Regions from separate parts of the Chitinibacter fontanus genome, predicted to be linked through region 2. Evidence: predicted binding sites of a transcription regulator. Region 2 holds the regulator's gene; each other region holds the start of a gene.

Region 1 (3,135 bases), 1.8 Mb from region 2:
TCAGTTACCGCGTGCCAGCCAAGCAGTACGTCGACCACTTGCTGCGCAGTTTGCAGAGGATGACGCCACGGTTTGGCTACATCCCACGGGGCAATGCCGGGCAAGCGCTTGAGCATCAGCAGCTCAAGCGCTTTGCCTGCCACGACAATTTGCTGTTGCAATAGCACTTGCGGCATCGCCAGCTTGGTATGCGCTTGCAAGCGCGTAAGCCCCGCAATTTCATGCGCGCTACGCCCCGGCTGCCAGCCAAACTTGATCACCACATCACCGGCAGCGCCAGTCAGGATGACTGCATGCCCATAAAAGCCAGCAATTTCTTGAACCAATTGGGCTTTTTGTGCGTAATGCGCTTGGTAACAGCTTAGCGCCGCATGCGCATAGACCGAGACATCAACTGACATAGGCTTACCATAATCTGAACTCATGCCTTCATTTAATCAGCTTGCTTCCCCATTTGGAATGTCCGAAGATGTCGCTTTATTTGTCCAAAAATCACATTAATTCATCATGGCGCTGATCTACTACGAACGATTTGATTGTGATGACAAGGGCTGGAATCGTTTAGTCGGCGCCCATGTATTTCATAAAGCTTCACACCCTCCCATGCGTGAGAAAGGCATTTTCATGTGCGGCGTTTCCGAGGCGCGGGGCAAAAGTGAAATTGAGCGCATTGATGCCAATTTCCATGTCCTGCTGTTTTGTCTAAATGGCACCGGGGAGTTTTTCGAAGGTGAGCAAACCTGGCCATTCAAAGCAGGACAAATGGGCGTTCAGCCGGCCCGAGGTCAGCGTGGCTTTCGCCGCACCGGTAAAGCGCCCTTGTTAATGGCTTGGCTCCTCTTGTACAACGATGTGCGCTGGGCGCACCTGATCCAACCGCATTGCTATGTCCGTGATAGCGATGCTGGCTGGGAAATACACGATGCCCTATCCCTGTATCAGCGCGAAGCGCTTCGCCATAATGAAGGGCAGAGCTATACCCTAGTTATGCCCGCATTAGAAATGTTGAGCCTGCAATTAGAGCGCGCCGTCGGCACGGCAGATACCCGCTTAGGTTGGCCACAACAATTGCACGCCTTATTTAGCGAGGTGGCCAAGGCGCCCGAACGCGAATGGCCGGTTGAGCAATTGGCCCAACAATTGCAAATTACACCGGCGCATTTACATCGCTTGTGTCTAACCCATTTAGGCATGGCACCGGGCCAGCATGTGGTTGCGCTGCGCATGCAACATGCCCGCACGCTGTTAATGGCGGGCGTTCCAGTCGGCCAAGTCGCCAGCCAAGTGGGTTATCAGGAAGTGGCCAGTTTTTCACGCCGCTTTCGCCAGCACTTTGGTTTACCGCCCAGCCAAGTTAGAAATTAGCTGGGTATTTACCCTCAAACCATAGAAAATAAAACACTCAAAGCAATACCCCGCAAGAGCGCTGATTTGCGCTAGAATCTCGCCCCCGCCGCAGGGCTACAGCAATTGCCGGATTTTCGCTAAGGTAATTAACTCTTGGCGTGCAAAGTCGAGCACAGTGTCCTCATCAATGATGGCAGAGCCACTCAAACGACTTAAATCCAGCCCGAGTTTGGCGGCAAGCGTAGCCGCAGCGGGGCTGACTGCTAACAATGGGCTTGGGTTAGCGGGGGCGCTGATGGTTACAGCCAGTGGCTCGGGCGCCGAATCAACCTCGGCAGCCAATAACCAATCCGCAGTGGGCTTCTCGGCGATTTCCATCAACAACAATAAATCATTGCTGTTCACAAAATCGCCATGCTCAACCATCAAACTGGTGACTTGGCCTTCGTCGGGTGCATAAACGGGCCATTCTTGATCGGCGGCGAGCAGGGTGATCAGCAAACTGTCGGCGTGCACTGCCTGCCCCGGTTTCACGTGAAACACGGCCACCTCGGCGGCTTCGGGCAACTCAGGGGCGCAGATCAGGTGCGTGGTATAGCTAATTGTCATTATTTACGATCCAAATAGTATCCAAGCATTGATATTCGCCAATAAGATATGTTGCAACGCAAACTAGACTATGCTGCATTCGCAGTCTAATAGTATCAATTAAATAAAGCGCAGCAGGCAAGGCGGTTCACTGTTCTGCTGCGATTTCCCATGAATTTAGGAGTTATCCATGAGCGATCTGGTCTTAGTCATTAATGCAGGTTCTTCTAGCATCAAGTTTTCTTTATTTGAAACCGCTGGCGCAGCAGATCCGCAAGTGCTCTTCAAGGGGCAAATGGAAGGCCTTTACGTGGAGCCTAAATTCACGGCAAAAGACGCTGCAGACCAAAAAGTAGCCGATGAAGTTCTGCCTGCTGATGTGCCTAAAAACCACGATCACGCGTTGCGTCACATGCTAGCTTGGCTTGAGCAACGTTTGGGTGGCCGTGAGATTAAAGTCGTTGGCCATCGTGTAGTGCACGGCGGCACGCAATATTCTAAACCTGAACTGGTGACTCCAGCGCTGATCGCCGGCCTAGAAGCGCTCATCCCATTGGCACCATTGCACGAGCCGCACAACATTGCGCCGATCAAGATCTTGCAAGACATTCTGCCCAATGCCGCACAAGTCACCTGCTTTGACACGGCGTTTCATACCACTCAGCCCGAGCTGAACCAGCTTTTTGCGCTGCCGTATGAATTTGCGCAAAAAGAAGGCATTCGCCGCTATGGCTTCCATGGCTTGTCTTACGAATACATCGCGAGCGTACTCCCTCAAATCGATACCCGTGCCGCCGAAGGCCGCACAGTAGTCGCTCACTTGGGCAATGGCTCATCAATGTCGGCATTGCTGGGCTGCGAATGTCAGGCCACCACCATGGGCTTTACGGCGCTGGAAGGTCTGCCAATGGGAACTCGCTGTGGCAGCATCGATGGCGGCGTCTTGCTGCACCTGATGAACCATCTGAAAATGGATGCCAAACAGATCGAAACGCTGCTGTACAAAGAATCAGGTTTACTCGGCCTGTCTGGTGGCATTTCTAGCGATATGCGCGCCTTGCAGGCTTCGGATGAGCCGTTGGCCAAATTTGCGATTGATTATTTTGCCCGCCGTATTGTGCGTGAAACCGCTTCTCTGGCTGCGGCAATTGGTGGCCTTGATTGCCTGGTATTCACCGCAGGGATTGGCGAAAACGATGC
Region 2 (3,135 bases):
TCTGAAAACGCCTGGTCGTGAAGATGAAGTTGCTGGTGAAGCTGCTGCAGCTCCTGCTGCTTCAACTGCTGCTGGTGATGTGGCGCAATTAGGTGCTGCCTACGTAAACGTAGTTGGCGGTGCTGCAAACATCACTAATATTGATGCGTGTATCACTCGTCTGCGTCTTTCTGTGAATGATGCTGATCTGGTTGATGAAGCGGCTGCTAAACGCCTTGGCGCAAGCGGTGTGATCAAACTGAACAAGCAGAGCGTGCAAATTATCGTTGGGCCAAAAGCTGAGTTGATTGCTGACCAGTTGCGTGCCAATGTAGGCGTAGCTGCAAAAAAGTAACTGAGGCTGCACCGCAGCCAGCTGCGGTGGCTGTGGCCTCTAACCCCGGCGAAATTGTTCTGCTTTCCCCATTGACGGGTGAAGTGGTGGCTTTGGAAGATGTGCCTGATGCGGCATTTGCAACTAAGGCAGTTGGGGATGGTGTAGCGATCTTGCCAACAGGCAAGTTAGTGGTGGCACCATGCGATGGGCAATTGGTAAAGATTTTTAATACTAACCATGCTTTTGCCCTCGTTAATGATGCAGGGGTTGAATTGATTGTTCACATTGGTATTGAAACGGTGAAACTCGGTGGTCAAGGCTTTACGCGCTTGGCTGAGCAGGGTAGCTTCGTTAAGGCGGGTCAGCCTGTCTTGGAATTGGATCTTGAATTCCTTGGTGCCAATGCAAAATCAGTGATTAGCCCTGTTGTTTTGACCAATGCAGATGATTTTGCGCCAGTTGCTAATTTGGCAGTTGGCTCAGTGATTGCAGGTCAAACACCGCTCTACACGATTCGTAAAAAATAAATTTGGGCTTAGGGCTCAAATCTGAAACGCCACCCTCGGGTGGCGTTTTTATTTTTAACTTAGCATTTGTAAGCGTTATTAATATATTGCCAGTAGTTGCGCGATTTGGCGGGCGGGTGAGTCGTTTGTATTGATGGCTGAATGTGTCGGAGTTGCAAAAAAATTGCTGGTTTGCGGGTGATGGGCAATAAAGAACTCTTGTGAGGCGGATTCAGCCAGATAGCGCCGCGATAAGCTGGCTAGTGTTTGGGTTTGTAATTGCTGTTGGGCAATTAGGCTGGCAAGTTGGGCTAGTAGGTCGCTTTGGTTGAGTTGAAACGGATGGGTTTCATCTTTTGGTGTACGCTGCGGATCCATTTGCCAGTTAAAGAATGGCGGTGTGCCTTGTGGTGAGATGAGTGCCAGCCATAGCTGATAGAGAAAGCCGCAGGCTCCTAAGTGCCCTGCATGAAGCCATGCATTGTGGCTTGGTGTGAGTGCGTCAAGAATGTCTGCGGCTTGGTCGAGGTGATGGTTGTTGCCACTTGCAAGCGCAAAAAAACCATGGCTTGGTGCAAAGGGGCTGGGCCAAAGAATTGCATCGATTAGCTTTGCGGCGCTTTTGTGAAGATCCAGTACTTGCGCGGTATTTTGCAGTTGGATAGCGATTACAAGATCATTTGGGCTAAAATTTGTTTGGAACTGGCTAAATGGATGCAGGCAGTAGCTGCCAGTGGGGGCTTTAATAATAGACGGGCACTTATTAGAGGTATTAGTTCAGGGGGTGCTATTAGATGGGTTTGCATCAATATACCCCCTGAGGTGTAATTTATTCGTCGTGGCAGGTGTTAAGTAGTTTCTTTAGGCTATCAATGTTTTCTAGTTCAATTAGGCGGTTTTGTACTTTGATAAAGCCTTGGTCTTGGAATTTAGACAAAGTCCGGCTGACTGTTTCAAGTTTGAGCCCTAAATAGCTACCAATTTCTTCGCGGGTCATGCGCAAATGGAAGCTACTTGAAGAGTAGCCGCGAATTGCAAAGCGTTGCGATAAATTCAATAGGAATGCAGCTAGACGCTCTTCGGCTTTCATATTGCCCAAGAGTAGCATTACGCCGTGATCGCGGACTATCTCGCGACTCATTACTTTGTGGAAGTGGCGTTGTAGTAGTGGGATTTCGCGTGATAAATCTTCGATGTCATTGAAGGGTAATTCACACACTTCACTGTCTTCTAGTGCGATCGCGTCGCAAGTGTGAACGTCGGTGCTAATTGCATCCATGCCCATCAATTCGCCTGACATATGAAAGCCAGTGACTTGCTCGCGGCCATCTTCGGAAATCACGCTGGCTTTGAAAAAACCAAGGCGAATCGCGTACAGCGAGCGGAAAGGCTCGCCGGCACGATATAGAGCTTCGCCGCGTTTGATTGGGCGAGCTTGCGTAATGATGGTGTCAAGCTCTTGCATTTCTTCTTGTGACAGACCCAGTGGTAAACACAGTTCGCGTAAGCTGCAATTAGTGCATGAATTACGCAGATGACGTGGGGACATGTCGCGAACTTGGATGGGGGAAATCATGAAACTCTCACAAGAAAATAATAAGTCGTGCGGGGGGAGTATTGTAACTCTCGGAAGAGGTAGATACCCCACTGTCATTGCTGTTGGCTTGATCTAGATCAAGTTGGCTCATTGTACTAGCTTTTAAGCTGCGGCAGCTAGTATGAGGATAGAGTAATTATGTCGGTTTCAAAATTTGTAGGTCAGCACGCGCCAGCAGATCAAGGTGGGGTTTGTTTTGATCGAGATCTGATTGTGCGCTATGACGGTAAAGGGCCGCGTTATACGTCCTATCCCACTGCAGATCGGTTTAACCAAGCCGTGAATAGTGAGCAATATGCGCAAATCTTGCAGCAAAGATTGCCCGGTGCTTTACTCAATCCATTGTCGCTTTATTTTCACATTCCTTTCTGTAATACCGTATGTTACTACTGCGGCTGTAACAAGATTATTACGAAAGACAAGAGTAAAGCGGATGATTATATTCGTTATCTCAGTAAAGAAATCGCAATGCATGCGGCCAATCTACCGGGCCGTCCCAAGGTGAGTCAGCTGCATTTGGGTGGCGGTACGCCCACCTTTATGTCAGAGCAGCAGCTACAGCGCTTGATGGATATCGTGCGTGAGCATTTTGAATTGCTGCCAACGGGTGAGTATTCGATTGAAATTGATCCGCGCAAAGTGGGTGAGCCGATGATCCGCACTTTGGCTCAGCTGGGATTCAATCGAATGAGCGTAGGTATTCAGGATTTCAATCC
Region 3 (3,135 bases), 330 kb from region 2:
CGCGTTAAATTGATGGCTGAAATTGGCCGATAGGCTATTGTTTTCGTAGCCATCATCATCGCTATTGTATTTCTGGTATTTCGGTAACACCAAGGCGCTCACGCCGTCGGTTTTGCTGTGCGCGAGGCCAATTGAGTAACGTGTTTGCTCGTTGCCGCCCGCCAAACTTGCGCTGGCCTCGACGCTGTTTTGTGTGCCGTAGCCAACTTCGACGCTAGGTGTAAAACCCTTGCCGCCGCGTTTGGTGAAAATCTGAATCACGCCACCAATCGCATCCGCACCGTACAAGCTCGCAGCAGGGCCGCGCAAGATTTCAATCCGATCAACTTGTGCCAGCGGCAAATGCTGTAAGGCCGCTTGCCCAGTGGTTGCCGAGCCATAGCGTACGCCGTCGATCAGCACCACAGTTTGGTTTGCACTGGCACCGCGAATAAACACGCCGCCCGATTTGCCCGCGCCGCCGTTGCTGGTGATTTGCACGCCCGGTTGGCGCGCTAATAATTCAGGCAGGCTAGTATTGCCTTGGCTGGCAATCTCTTGTTGCGTCAGAATCGTGACGTCGCCAACGACTTCGCGCGCGGGCTGGGCCACGCGGGCTGCCGTGACCACAACTTCGTCGAGTTGAGTTACATCAGCATGTGCCATGGTCGCGATGGCAGATAAACAGATTAGGTATAGCTTTGAAAAACGCGGTGTCATTAAAGTCTCCAGCAATACACCCACAGTGTATTGCATTGATAAAACGGCAGGAGACTTCAAATCGAAAGGGAAACAGAGTACGGCAAACGCACAGATTCTGTCGCCACGGTCACCCTGCCGTACGAATCTGCACTACCGAAGGCAGTGCTGGCAAGGCCGGTATCCGGGCTGATCAGTGGCCGTGGCCCATCGACCCCCTTCCCATTTGGTATGCCAAACAGTGGTTGCGGCTTGACCGCTGGATCGACTTAACTGAGTTACCGTTGCAGGGGCAGCACAGGTTTTACACCTGTTTCCCGTTTAAAGCTCACCACGCAAATCAATGCGCGGCGACTCACCTTTGCTGCGCGCATTGTAACTTGAAATTTTATTACGTACCTGTCTGGAATATGACAAACGTGTCGCGAGCGCCTTAGTTTTTCTCTATTGAAGGCATAGAAAAATACAATCCCCTTTGCGCATTGCATCTCCACAGGCGCAAGAATATGATCCAGATCAAATTTCACAAATTACTGAAAATTCAAAACCTCCATGAACCTCACACCACTCATCCAATCTTTTGTGCTGCACTTTGGCGAAATGGGCAGCCATTGGGGCATTAACCGCACCGTCGGCCAGATGTATGCACTGCTGTTCGTCAGCGAAAAGCCACTGAACGCGGACGAAATGGCCGAAGCACTGGGCTTTTCGCGCTCGAATATTTCGATGGGACTGAAAGAGCTGGTGTCGTGGCGGCTAGTGAAGTTGCAGCACTTGCCCGGTGATCGGCGCGAATACTATTCAACGCCCGACGATGTGTGGGTGATTTTTCAAACGCTGGCCGAAGAGCGCAAAAAACGGGAAGTCGACCCAACGCTGACGATGCTGCGCGGCGCACTACTAGAAACGCCGAGCAACGACGCTGACAAGCACGCGCAAGCGCGCATGGCACAAATGCACGATTTGATCGACCTAACGACCAGCTGGTTTAGCGATATTCAGCGCCTCGATGTGGAAACACTGCAAAAGCTGATGAAACTGGGCGCGCAGGTACAAAAATTTTTAGAGCTCAAGCAAAAACTACCCGCCTTTTTAGGTGGCAGTGAATCAAACAGCGATAAGGAATAAACATGCCGACCGATGCCCTACTCGACCCGCTGGTGCTGGCGCGGATACAGTTTGCCGCCAATATCACATTTCATATTCTGTTCCCCACCATCAGCATTGCGATGGGCTGGGTGTTGTTGTTTTTCAAGCTGCGCTTTAACAAGACAGGCGATGACAAGTGGATGCAAGCCTATGGCTTCTGGGTGAAAATTTTTGCGCTGACCTTTGCGCTGGGGGTGGTCAGCGGCATTACGATGAGTTTTCAGTTTGGCACCAATTGGCCCGGCTTTATGATGGCCGTGGGCAATATCGCAGGGCCACTCCTAGCGTATGAAGTGCTAACGGCGTTTTTCCTTGAGGCAACTTTCCTGGGCATTATGCTGTTCGGGCAAAAAAAGGTTAGCAACCGCATGCATACGCTGGCCACCGTACTGGTAGCCGGAGGGACCACGCTATCCGCCTTCTGGATTATTGTGCTCAACTCGTGGATGCAAACGCCGACGGGCTTTGAAATGATCAACGGTCAAGCACATGTAACCAGCTGGCTAGCAGTGATTTTTAACCCATCGATGCCGTACCGCCTGACGCATATGCTGATAGCCTCAGGCCTGACGGTGGCATTTTTGGTTGCGGGTGTGTCAGCATTTCAGTGGCTTAAAGGCCAGCGCCAAGCCGCGGTTCAAGCGGCACTGAAAACGGGGGTGTTCTTAGCCGCAGTTTTGATTCCGCTGCAAATTTTTGTTGGCGATATGCATGGCTTGAACACGCTGAAACACCAACCCGCCAAAATCGCTGCAATCGAAGGCGTATGGCACACCGAGCGCGGCGCGCCGCTGATGTTGTTTGCGCTGCCCAATGGCGAAACGCGCAGCAATGACTTCGCCATCGGCATTCCCAAAGTTGCGAGCTTGATCTTGACGCACGATCTGAATGGCGAAATCAAAGGCCTTAACGAATTTACCGAGCACCCGCCGGTGGCGAAAGTCTTCTGGGCGTTTCGGATTATGGCTGGGGTGGGTATGTTGATGCTGCTCGCTAGCTGGTTGGCCGCGTGGCAAATACGTCGCCAAGGCGAGCCTACTCCACTCGTTAGCAAGCTACTGATCGGCATGACCTTTAGCGGTTGGGTCGCCACCGTGGCGGGCTGGTACGTCACCGAAATTGGTCGCCAGCCATGGCTGGTACACGGCGTACTAAAAACCGCCGATGCGGTATCGAATGTGCCTAGCGGCATGGTGCTGAGCACCTTGGTGATGTATCTGGCGCTGTATGTATTCTTGCTCGGCTCGTATATCTCGGTGGTGTTTTATATGGCCAACAAGGCGGGCAAAGCCACAGCCTAATCATTAT
Region 4 (3,135 bases), 1.4 Mb from region 2:
GCGCACGCCTACATCGACGCCAAAGGCGCGCCGATTGTGATCAAAGCCGATGGCTTGGCGGCGGGTAAAGGCGTCGTTGTGGCAATGACCTTGACCGAAGCGCATGACGCGGTTGATGCGATGTTGTCCGATAACAAGCTCGGCGACGCTGGTGCGCGCGTGGTGATTGAAGAATTTCTGACCGGCGAAGAAGCCAGTTTCATCGTCATGGTCGACGGTAAAAACGTGTTGGCGATGGCCTCTAGCCAAGACCACAAACGCTTACTTGATGCTGACGAAGGCCCGAACACCGGGGGTATGGGCGCGTACAGCCCAGCACCAGTGGTTACGCCAGAGATACATGCCAGAGCATTGCGTGAAGTCATTATCCCGACCGTGCAAGGTATGGCCAAAGACGGCATCACTTACACCGGCTTTTTATACGCCGGCTTGATGGTCTCGGAAGACGGCTCACTGAAAACACTGGAATTTAACTGCCGTTTTGGCGACCCAGAAACCCAGCCGATTATGCTGCGTCTGAAATCTGATTTCGTCACGCTGATCGAACACGGCGTGAACGGCACGCTTGATCAAGTGGAATGCGAATGGGATCGTCGCGTAGCACTAGGCATTGTACTGGCGGCAGCTAATTACCCAGAAACCCCACGCAAAGGCGACGTGATTACTGGCCTGCCGGGCGAACTGGAAGACGGTCATGTATTCCACGCGGGCACGGCACTGAATGCAGATGGCCAGCCAGTTACCAGCGGCGGCCGCGTACTGTGTGTGACGGCATTTGGCGATAGCTATAAAATCGCCCAAAAACGAGCATATGAGATTCTGGATGGCATCCATTTTGATGGTATGCAATACCGGAGCGATATCGCGTGGCGTGCCATTAATCGCAAATAACATCGCAGCTCAGGGTAAATTCAAACAAGCGGCTTCGGCCGCTTTTTTTATATGGCCCCGCCAAGTGATCAAATTAAAGATTGTTAATCCAGATCAAATGGGTAATAAATAGGATTGATTTTCACTACCGCGAGGGGGATGATTTGCAGACTTAATGCAAATCAGTCTCGTTAATCATGAATTTAGCTCAAACGCCTCTCGGCCAAATGGTACGAGTCAATGCTCTTCATCTACCAGCAGAATTAGCACAACGCCTCGCCGCCTTGGGCTTACGTCTAGAAAGTGAAGTCACGGTACTACGCCGTGGCTGGCTTGGTGGGCCTTTGCAATTGCGCGTAGGCGGCACCGAGCTAATGCTACGCCGCGATGCAGCCCAAGGTATTGAAGTGACCGTATTACCCAGCATGGCACTTAACGAATCGAGCGTGGCTGAGGTTGCGGCATGAAACGTATCGCCTTGGTTGGCATGCCTAATACCGGCAAATCTACATTATTCAATCGTCTGACGGGTGGCACGACGCGGGTTGCCAATTGGCCGGGACTCACCGTTGAGCTGGCATCGAGCCGCATTTTGCTTGGCGCCAATATGGTTCAGGTGTTTGACCTACCCGGTATCTATGATCTGACCGGTGGCGCCGAAGATGAGCAAGTCGCACAACGCTTTTTAAGCGAGGCCAAACTTGATGCCGTCGTATTGGTACTCAATGCCTGCCAACTTGATCGCCAATTGGCTTTGGCATTACAGTTAAAAGCACTGGGCGCACCGTTAGTGTTATGCCTGAATATGCTCGACGAAGCCAAACGTGCAGGCATTAGCGTGGATGTGGCCGCACTCAGCGAAGCTTTAGCGGCCCCCGTACAATTAGTCAGTGCCAAATACGGCCAAGGGCTCCCTGAATGTAAAAAAGCGATTGAGGGTATATTCAGCCAAAGCGCGCATCAAATGGACTTTGGCAATATACCTGAGGCATCAACCCTACATCAGCAAGAAAAACACTTATTCCAGCGCTGCGTACACCAGCCCCCAACCCTCACCGAAGGCGCAACCGCCCGGCTTGATCGACTGGTACTCCATCCGTGGTTGGGTTTACCGCTATTTATCCTGATGATGTTAGCGCTATTTCAACTGACCTATGCCATCGGTACACCATTGCAGGATTACCTTGAAGCGGGCTTGGGTTGGCTAAAAGAAAGCGTACTGGTTCCCGCGACGGCGGCACTCCCCTCATTCTGGCAAGGCATTATTGTGAGCGGCCTATTTGATGGGGTAACTACGGTACTCACCTTTGCGCCTATCATTTTCTTATTTTTCTGCCTGATGGCAGTCATTGAAGACTCCGGCTATTTTGCCCGCGCCGCATTTATGATGGATGGCGTGATGAGCCGAATGGGCTTGGATGGCCGTGGCTTTGTGATGCTGATGATGGGCTTTGGCTGCAATGTTCCTGCGATTATGGGCACCCGCGTCATTCGGGATCACAAAGCACGTCTGCTCACAATGCTGACGATTCCATTTTCGCTCTGCTCCGCGCGATTGCAGATTTTCCTATTCCTGAGCGGCGCATTGTTTAGCCCCACGCAAGCACCTTGGGTGGTCTTGTCATTGTATCTGGCAAGTATTCTGATCGCCATGCTGACCGCAGTGCTGTTCAAATCAAAATTCAAATCCAATGAGCCGTTTGCGCTGGAGCTGCCACCGTATCGCCTCCCCTTGCTCAATCATATTTGGCGCCGCGGCTGGGGGGAAGCACGCGACTTTCTACGGCTAGCCACCACCATGATCGTGGTGGGCGTGGTATTAGTTTGGCTACTCACCAATTACCCCAACCCAGAGCATAGCTACGCCGAGGTGATTTCAAACTTTTTGGCACCGGTTTTGAACCCAATCGGGATTGAATCGACTTTGTCGATTGCTCTGATCTTCGGTTTTGTTGCCAAAGAAGTGGTTTTGGGGGCGCTATCAGTCATTACTGGGCACGAAGGCCAAGCGTTGGCAAGCCAGCTGGCACACACGCTTGATCCAGTTTCTGCGTACAGCTTTATGTTGTTTTCGCTGATTTACATCCCTTGCGTGTCGGCCATTGCCGCCATCAAGAAAGAATCTAAATCCAATTTGTATACTGCGTTTTCGATGACTTGGTCACTGGGTTTGGCGTGGATGGTGTCGTTCATCTTTTATCAATCAGCTCGTTTACTCGGTTTTTAACCTGCATAAATGCAAAAAGCCTCCAGCCATGACTGGGG

Evidence for each region. The regulator FNR, encoded in region 2, switches genes on or off when oxygen is low (the NO sensors DNR and NnrR bind a similar motif). The targets are predictions, from matches to a motif close to TTGATNNNNATCAA.
Region 1: a site for FNR is predicted at 1,985-1,998, ahead of HZU75_RS08020 (biotin/lipoyl-containing protein). Genes of this name have one in related genera too.
Region 3: a site for FNR is predicted at 1,185-1,198, ahead of HZU75_RS15530 (GbsR/MarR family transcriptional regulator). Genes of this name have one in related genera too.
Region 4: a site for FNR is predicted at 975-988, ahead of HZU75_RS10165 (FeoA family protein). Genes of this name have one in related genera too.

Annotation. Positions count from the first base shown of each region.
Region 1 is NZ_CP058952.1:1,741,039-1,744,173, reverse strand. Features, by position in the region: gene HZU75_RS08030 (phosphotransferase) at 1-401, opposite strand, end outside; gene HZU75_RS08025 (helix-turn-helix transcriptional regulator) at 508-1,365, shown strand; gene HZU75_RS08020 (biotin/lipoyl-containing protein) at 1,462-1,956, opposite strand; gene HZU75_RS08015 (acetate/propionate family kinase) at 2,126-3,135, shown strand, end outside.
Region 2 is NZ_CP058952.1:3,589,352-3,592,486, reverse strand. Features, by position in the region: gene nagE (N-acetylglucosamine-specific PTS transporter subunit IIBC) at 1-334, shown strand, start outside; gene HZU75_RS17035 (PTS sugar transporter subunit IIA) at 361-843, shown strand; gene HZU75_RS17030 (hypothetical protein) at 922-1,200, opposite strand; gene fnr (fumarate/nitrate reduction transcriptional regulator Fnr) at 1,652-2,398, opposite strand; gene hemN (oxygen-independent coproporphyrinogen III oxidase) at 2,558-3,135, shown strand, end outside.
Region 3 is NZ_CP058952.1:3,255,698-3,258,832, reverse strand. Features, by position in the region: gene HZU75_RS15535 (TonB-dependent receptor domain-containing protein) at 1-699, opposite strand, end outside; cobalamin riboswitch at 837-1,056, opposite strand; gene HZU75_RS15530 (GbsR/MarR family transcriptional regulator) at 1,231-1,806, shown strand; gene HZU75_RS15525 (cytochrome ubiquinol oxidase subunit I) at 1,809-3,128, shown strand.
Region 4 is NZ_CP058952.1:2,151,843-2,154,977, reverse strand. Features, by position in the region: gene purD (phosphoribosylamine--glycine ligase) at 1-891, shown strand, start outside; gene HZU75_RS10165 (FeoA family protein) at 1,068-1,337, shown strand; gene feoB (ferrous iron transport protein B) at 1,334-3,097, shown strand.